DNA from 2 places in the Pseudoalteromonas sp. NZS71_1 genome. Region 1 is predicted to be linked to the other one. Evidence: predicted binding sites of a transcription regulator. Region 1 holds the regulator's gene; the other holds the start of a gene.
What was found. Region 1 encodes LexA, which represses DNA repair genes until DNA is damaged. Its sites were predicted from a motif close to TACTGTATNNNNATACAGTA; they were not measured.
Positions count from the first base shown of each region.

Region 2: a site for LexA is predicted at 2,389-2,408, ahead of I6F43_RS15565 (SulA-like leucine-rich domain-containing protein). Genes of this name have one in related genera too.

Region 1 is NZ_JADYXM010000015.1:75,144-79,361, reverse strand. Features, by position in the region: gene I6F43_RS17290 (membrane protein) at 1-80, opposite strand, end outside; gene I6F43_RS17285 (hypothetical protein) at 394-774, shown strand; gene I6F43_RS17280 (PaaI family thioesterase) at 775-1,215, opposite strand; gene lexA (transcriptional repressor LexA) at 1,383-2,000, shown strand; gene coxB (cytochrome c oxidase subunit II) at 2,484-3,626, shown strand; gene ctaD (cytochrome c oxidase subunit I) at 3,626-4,218, shown strand, end outside.
Region 2 is NZ_JADYXM010000012.1:15,846-20,063, reverse strand. Features, by position in the region: gene I6F43_RS15580 (DUF6172 family protein) at 1-229, shown strand, start outside; gene I6F43_RS20280 (GGDEF domain-containing response regulator) at 500-1,339, shown strand; gene I6F43_RS15570 (YchJ family protein) at 1,414-1,893, opposite strand; gene I6F43_RS15565 (SulA-like leucine-rich domain-containing protein) at 1,932-2,366, opposite strand; gene I6F43_RS15560 (tetratricopeptide repeat protein) at 2,664-3,128, opposite strand; gene I6F43_RS15555 (NCS2 family permease) at 3,247-4,218, shown strand, end outside.

The DNA.
Region 1 (4,218 bases):
CAAGCTAAAATTTGTAATGTGAGCAAATAACCGAGCCATTTATGTAACTTGCGAGCATACTTAAATATTTTTTTATTCATGTTTTAGTCTTATTATTTTTAGAGGCTAGTTTATTACATTAATGGGATTAGTTACTGCGACATTTTGTCGCAGTTTAAACTATAGCTTACTGTAATCATTTAAAAATAAAAAAGATTACACTTAAATTGCTAACATGAATTATTTGTTTAATTGAGCTGAGTGTTTGATATCCAGCTAGCTTTAAACGCTAAAAAATACTTAAAAGCTGCGAAATATCTATATAAAGTGGTTAATAGAGCATAGTTGATTTGGTATAACGGTAAAACTGCGTTAAAGTTTGCAATGAAATTATTAGAGGATAAATACGAAACGATGTCGGAAATTCAATTTTTAAATGTAGATCTTGAGCTTGAATCAAAGCAAGATATTAGTTTGCTAGTGGCAGACTTGAAAAAAGTCGCGACGATTTTACATTATGACAAAGACGAATACCGTCAATTAGCGCGTATTGAAGCAACAGGTGTAGTAAACACGCCTGACAAAGCAATAAACCATATATGTGAGCTTATTGAATCGTGTTCGCGTAACGCGCTAAAGCAATGGTTAAGCTGTTCACGTAGAACGTTTGATATTGGTTTTGAATCGGGCACTTCCCCTAAGTGCTTTAATCAAGCCTTAGATGCAGATACATTACTACGTATATCTGCGATTGGTGCGGGTATGGAAATTACAATTTACCCAATCGAAAAGTAACTATCTTCGCTCTACGACTGCTGCGGTCATTTTTGATACGCAGCACAGCTCATTGCGGCTATTTGTAATTTTTATTTCCCACACTGAACTACGTTTGCCAATATGAAACGCTCTTGCCGTTGCTGTTAAAGTGTCGTTGCGAGATGCTTTTAAATGACTTGCGCTAATTTCCTGCCCCACGCAGTAAAATTTTGTAAAATCGACAACAAAGTTAGCTGCATAGCTGGCAACTGTTTCGGCAAGTACAACGTTAGCACCGCCGTGAACCATGCCCATTGGGTTATGATGCTCAGGAATTGCCGGCATAGTGGCTACTAAGTAATTATCACCAATTTCAGTGACTTCTATTCCCATGGTTTTCATTAATGTTCCTTGGCCATCAATGCCTTGTTCTAACTGCTTGCACAGCTCTAAAGTGATGGGCTGGTACCAAATACTCATAATGACTCCTTTGCTTTTTTAATCATTTATAAACCTAGCTTTAGTTATATCCCTAAAATGTACACAAGTGAAATTACTTTGGCTATTTTAAGGCTTAATTTAAATTTGCGATTTTTATTTAACTGTATATACTCACAGTTAAATGTACTGTATGGAAAACCAGTTGTATGCGACCATTAACGAACCGCCAAGCTCAAATACTCGAACTAATTAAAGTTTTTATTAAAGACACTGGTATGCCTCCTACACGTGCTGAAATAGCGCAAACATTAGGTTTTAAAAGTGCCAATGCTGCTGAAGAACATTTAAAAGCACTTGCTAAAAAAGGCGCAATTAAAATGAAACCAGGTGCAAGCCGTGGTATTCAGTTAATTGAAGAAGAAGAGCCAGAACAATTAGGTTTACCGCTTATAGGGCGTGTTGCTGCTGGTTCACCTATTTTGGCGCAAGAGCACGTTGAAAGTCACTGCAAAATCGATCCATTAATGTTTAAACCGGCTGCAGATTTTTTACTACGCGTTAACGGTATGAGCATGAAAGATATTGGTATTATGGATGGTGATTTACTTGCTGTACATCGTACTCAAACCGCTGAAAATGGGCAAGTTGTTGTTGCCCGCCTAGACGAAGACGTAACTGTAAAACGTCTTGAGAAAGCGGGTCGTAAAGTATTACTTCATGCTGAAAACGACGATTTTGAATCTATTGAAGTAGATCTTGAGAATGAGTCTTTTAATATTGAAGGCTTAGCCGTTGGCGTTATAAGAAACGCTGATTGGATGTGACTTTAAAAATAGCTTTTAAACAAGCAGTTTTATAAATGCGTACTAATTAGTACGCATTTTTTGTTTTAAATTCGCACTAAAAATAGGGCATAAATAGCTCACTGACAATTTAAGCTGTAAACTTTTTTGCACTTATATTTTCCCCCTCCGAATACGTTAAACCCCTTTGTTTTGCTCATCTTTTGAACTTACTGTTACCTAGTTGGTTACTGATTTTTTATTAATTACTCAATATCACCTGATTGTTTTTTATACTAAAACTTGCTTGTTGTTCATTTTTTAGCTAATTATTAATGTGCTGAGCTAATAATAACTCACAGCTTTTTAGTTTTGAGAACACACAATATACACAAACCCGTTGTTGGCGCAGCAAAACCAATCAATATTAAATGAGATTGACTAAAAAAATAAAAATAACGAATTGGCGTTTAAGCCGTATGCCTCTTCGCTTTGCATTCGCAATAGCATCAAAGGAGCCGTCACATGGGTAAACTGACCTCTACCTTGTGGCTTATATTATGTGTTTTTTCGCACCCAGTTTTGGCTAACAGCCAATACAATATGCGCAAAGGCGTAACCGATATAAGCAATAATGTATATCAGCTGCACATGACCATATTTATAATATGTTGTGTGATTGGGGTGATAGTGTTCGCAATTATGTTTTGGGCACTTATTCATCACCGTAAATCTAAAGGGGCTGTACCTGCCCAATTTCACGAAAGCACTAAAGTAGAAATACTTTGGACTGCAATCCCGTTTGTTATTTTAATTGCTATGGCAGTACCAGCCACTAAAACCCTAATTGCAATGGAAGATGCCAGCAAAGCTGATCTCACTATTAAAATTACAGGCTCGCAATGGAAATGGCATTATGAATATATGGGTGAAGATGTAGAGTTCTACTCTATTTTATCTACCCCGCAAGATGAAATAGCGAATCTTGCAGATAAAAATCCTAACTACTTACTTGAGGTTGATAAACCTCTCGTACTGCCAATAAATCAAAAAGTACGATTTTTAATGACTTCTGACGATGTTATTCACTCTTGGTGGGTACCTGATTTTGCAGTTAAAAAAGATGCGAATCCCGGCTTTATAAACGAAACATGGACGAACATAAACGAAGAAGGTACTTACCGAGGCCAATGTGCTGAGTTGTGTGGTAAAGATCATGGCTTTATGCCCGTTGTGGTGGTCGCTAAATCTGAGGCTGATTTTAAAACGTGGCTTGCAGATGCAAAGCAAGCTAAACAAAAAGCAGCATTAGCAGATGCCGCATTACTTGATAAAACCCTCCCAAAAGAAGAATTAATGACTTTAGGCGAACAAGTATATATGGCCAATTGTGCTGCATGTCATCAGCCTACTGGCATGGGGTTACCGGGTGTATTTCCTGCACTTAAAGGCAGCCCTATAGTGCTTGGCGATATAAAAGATCACATTGATGTAGTTATCCATGGGCGACCCGGTACGGCAATGCAAGCATTTGCCAAACAGTTATCTATAAAGCAATTAGCAGCGGTTATTACTTATAAACGTAATGCGTGGGGTAATGATACGGGTGATGTTATTCAACCGAGTCAAATACAGGCAGCACTTGATGCCAAAGTGGAGGCGAACTAATGAGTAGCATAGTAGAACAACCTAACGCCAATGAAGCTCATCATGCTCATCACCCAGCTAAAGGTTTTAAACGCTGGCTTTACACAACTAATCATAAAGATATAGGTAGTTTATATTTAATTTTTTCGCTGACCATGTTCTTAATTGGTGGTGGAATGGCCATGGTGATCAGAGCTGAATTATTTCAACCAGGTTTACAGTTGGTCGATCCTCACTTTTTTAATCAAATGACCACAGTGCATGGTTTAATTATGGTGTTTGGTGCGGTTATGCCGGCCTTTACAGGCCTTGCTAACTGGATGATACCACTCATGATTGGCGCGCCAGATATGGCATTGCCAAGAATGAATAACTGGAGCTTTTGGATTTTACCGTTTGCGTTTTTAATCCTATTGGCATCGTTATTTATGCCTGGTGGGGGTCCTGCATTTGGTTGGACTTTTTATGCACCACTGTCTACAACATACAGTAATGACAATACTGCATTGTTTGTATTTGCCGTACATATTATGGGGATTAGCTCAATAATGGGCGCAATCAATGTGATTGTAACTATAGTGAACTTACGTGCTCCCGGCATGACATGGATGAA
Region 2 (4,218 bases), on a different contig from region 1:
GAAAAAATATTTGAAAAGAGAGCGTAATAAAACGCTACCTGAAGATGCTGACTATTGGGCATTTGACTGTAAGTTTGGTAACACAGCTGAAGATGCGCAAGTTGTGCATGTTGCTGAATTAAGTAACCAAATTGGCGAAATTGAAAAGCAAGGTTTGACCTCTTTCTATGTAGAGATTTTAGCTCGACCTGCTCAACGTCAACAGTTAGATTTAGATGATGACGAATAACACTTAATTTAATTAAGTGTTCGAAGTTTTAAAATGAGCCCAAGTGGCTCATTTTTTGTTTTTATGCATTAAAGATTCACCATAAATCATTTTTATTAGTAACTAATAAGTAGAATTTTAATTTATTAACATTTGCATAACAAAATATAGTGATATAGGGTGTGTTTAATTAAAAAAACAAAACAGTTGTACCATGCCTATAAATTACTCTGACCACCAATTGAAATTAAGCTTAAAGAGCTCTAAGGTACTTGTCGTTGACGATCAGCTATTAAGCTTAATTGTATTAAAAAAATATTATCAGAGCATTTTAGTGTAACAACAACGAGCTGTGGTGAGGATGCGATTGAAATTTGTAAACATAATCCGCCAGATATAATACTACTCGATATTAATATGGAAGGAATGAGTGGTATTGAAACATGTCTAAAATTAAAAAATATATCTGAAACACAAGATATCCCCGTTATTTTTGTAACCTCATCTGAAAATCAAGAAGAAGAGTGCTGGGAAGCCGGAGCTGTAGATTTTATAAAGAAACCAACTAACTCGGAAACTTTATATAGAAGAGTGCGCGCCCATATTACGATGAAACTTCAACATGACTTACTCAATCAAAAAGTATTTCTAGATGATTTAACAAAGGTATTCAATCGTCGTTATTTTGATGCGCATTTTTCTAAAATGGAACGAAGCGCCTTACGAGAAAAAGTCGACTATGCACTATTACTCATCGATATAGACTACTTTAAGCAATACAACGATCTTTATGGTCATGTGCAAGGCGATACGGTTTTAAACCTTGTTGCACAAACTATTACTAATAGTTTGCAAAGGCCAACCGATTTTGTTGCGCGTTACGGCGGCGAAGAGTTTGTAGTTGTTCTACCGCATACAAGCACTGAAGGTGCAATTTGTGTTGCTGATAAAATTAAACAAAATGTGGTCGATTTAGGAATATTACACAGATATTCAGAATATGACTTTGTTACTATTAGTATTGGCGGTGCAACCCTACAACCGTATGTAAATAACAAAAACACCTTGCAGATCGCAGATGAAAAAATGTATGAGTCCAAAATGCAAGGTCGTAACCAAGTGTGTTTTTAAGTTTAGCTAGCTAATAAATCACTTTGCCACTTAAAAACACCTTGTAGGTGATAAATATTAAATAAGATTATTTATTACACGCTATGACATTTTTTGTACTTTTTATTGCTACCACATGGGCAGTCATCATTTCTGCCCACTTTAATATCTTCAACAGGATATATAGTGCCATCTAAATAACGCCATTGAGTGTTTTCTTTAATAAACTGCGATTTTTCGTGAAGCTCACAAAATAAGTTTTGATAAAAATATTGGGCTTTAAATTCTACAGTGCCGGTATCGCCATCATGGCTTGACCCAATTACATCAAGATTTATAAATCGACAGCTGTTAGCAAAATCATTGATTTCTTTAACCGGATTTTCAGCTTGTTTTTCTTTTGCGTAGGTTTGATAAACATATTCTGCATTTTTAATAACATAAGCACTGAATCGTGAGCGCATAAGTTGTTCAGGAGAGTCAGCTTGCTTAACAGATAAGTGAAGCGGCTCGCAGCAATCGGCATAATTGTGCCCACTGCTGCAAAAACATAATGTGGTATTGAGTGAAGTCATAATAATAATACAAAGTCTAAAACATTAGTTTAACAAGCTTATTGGGCGAGTGATATCTCTGTTGTTTGAGACTTTTTAGTAAAACAGTATAGTTTTGTATTCGTTTTACTTAAATCGAACGATAGATTCGTAAGTAGTTGGTTATTAACTATATCGGTCCAGGTAATTACCGCTGCAAAGTTTCCGTTATGTAATGCAGAATTTAATACATACTCTAAATTTACTAGGTGCTTCTGTCTAATAACAAGTAATTTACTTGTATCAATAGAGCATGAGTCAAGTAAAGCTTTGCTAGGTACGTGATCTGGAGCAATTAGTAACGTCCACGCATTAGAGCTATTGTATTGGTGTAATACTTTTAAAAGCTCAAAGGTCGCTGAAATTTCATCTTCAATTTGAATCAAATTCACGCAATCGCTTTGCTCATCTTGTTGGTAACTTTTAACTGTTCTTACGGTAATAGGCTGTAACATAATTTCACTCACTGGGTTTTTATACAGTATTCATATACAGTAGTTTATACAGTGCTTTCGTGCAAGCCTTTTATGCTATTTATTTGTACAGTTATTCAGCTTTTGATCATTGTTTTTACTTTTTGAATTTATAATTCTTTATTAATCAGATTGTTATGGAATTATTTTTGAGAAGGTATTCTAAAAATAAATTTTTGAGCAGTGTCTTCATTTTGGGGTTTTATACTGTATAGGATTATCTTTGTAACCATATACAGTATTTTTTACACTGCATACAGTACTTCTGCTATAGCTAGCTTATGTGTTTTCACTCGTGCGAGGGATCATATGAGAAAACTGGAGTTGGTGGATTTGTTCGTACAAACTTGCCGCATAACATTGAGCATCTTTAAATCGCTTAGTTTCGATATGTTTGCGTATATCTGTAACCGCTGCAGTGGCAGGGGCGTACCCTTGGCTACTTGCTAAGCTTAACCAAGCTACAGCATGAAATACACTTTGTGGCACGCCTTCACCTTTCACAAAAAATAAACCTAAATAAAACTGTGCTCTATGGTTTCCCGCCATTGCAGCAAGTCGCATCCATTTTGCAGCCAATGGAGCTTGATTATTTTTTAAATAATATAGGGCTTTATTTAACGTACTTTGCTCATCTTTTTTATTATCAACGGGCACAGAGGTATTTTCGGGTTGAGTAACAAAACCTAAAATATTATCTAGCTGTTGCTCTAAGTCTTGCTCACAAGGTGTTGTTTTAAGCATATTGGTTCATTTATTATTTTAACTACTTTAACAGTTTAGTATATAGCAAGGTAAAATGTCCTGTAAAAGATAATTTTTATGTTAAAATCTCGCCACTTTTTACTATCACAAGTTTATTATGTTCGAAGCCTTATTTAAACTGAGCGAAAATAATTCAACAGTTAAACGCGAATGCGTTGCTGGCCTAACTACCTTTATAACTATGGTATACATTGTATTTGTAAACCCGGCTATGCTCGCAGAGGCTGGGATGGATCAAGGGGCTGCATTTGTAGCGACATGTATAGCAGCTGCGATAGGCTGTTTTATAATGGGTTTATGGGCTAACTATCCATTAGCATTAGCGCCTGGTATGGGACTAAATGCCTTTTTTACGTATGGTGTCGTATTAGGAATGGGTTATACCTGGCAAGCCGCGTTAGGGGCTGTATTTATGTCGGGTTGTATATTTTTGTTTTTAAGCTTATTTAAAGTCAGAGAGTGGATTATTAATGCCATACCTCTGGTGCTCAAGCGAGCAATCGCAACGGGTATAGGTGCTTTTTTAGCATTAATTGCCCTTAAAAATGCAGGCATTATTGTCTCAAGCCCGGCAACATTAGTACAGTTGGGCGACATTACTTCTCCAGGGCCGTTATTGGCTATATTAAGCTTTTTTGTAATTGCAGCGCTTTTATACCGCGATTTTAAAAGTGGCGTGCTTATTAGTATCTTATTAGTGACTGGCATTGCTTTAAGTTTGGGGCTTGTTGAATATCACGGTGTTATGGCTATGCCACCATCAATAATGCCTACTTTTATGCAGCTAGATTTTGCAGCCGCTTTTGATATATCAATGATGAGTGTTATTTTTGCTTTCTTGTTTGTCGATCTTTTTGATACTTCGGGTACATTAGTTGCGGTAACTCAAAAAGCAGGTTTAGCTGATGAAAAAGGTAACATGCCTCGTTTAGGGCGCGCATTAAGTGCTGACAGCTCAGCAACAATTGCAGGTGCGATGCTAGGTACGTCTACGACTACATCGTATATAGAATCGGTTGCTGGTGTATCTGTTGGCGGACGTACTGGCTTAACAGCTGTAGTTGTAGGC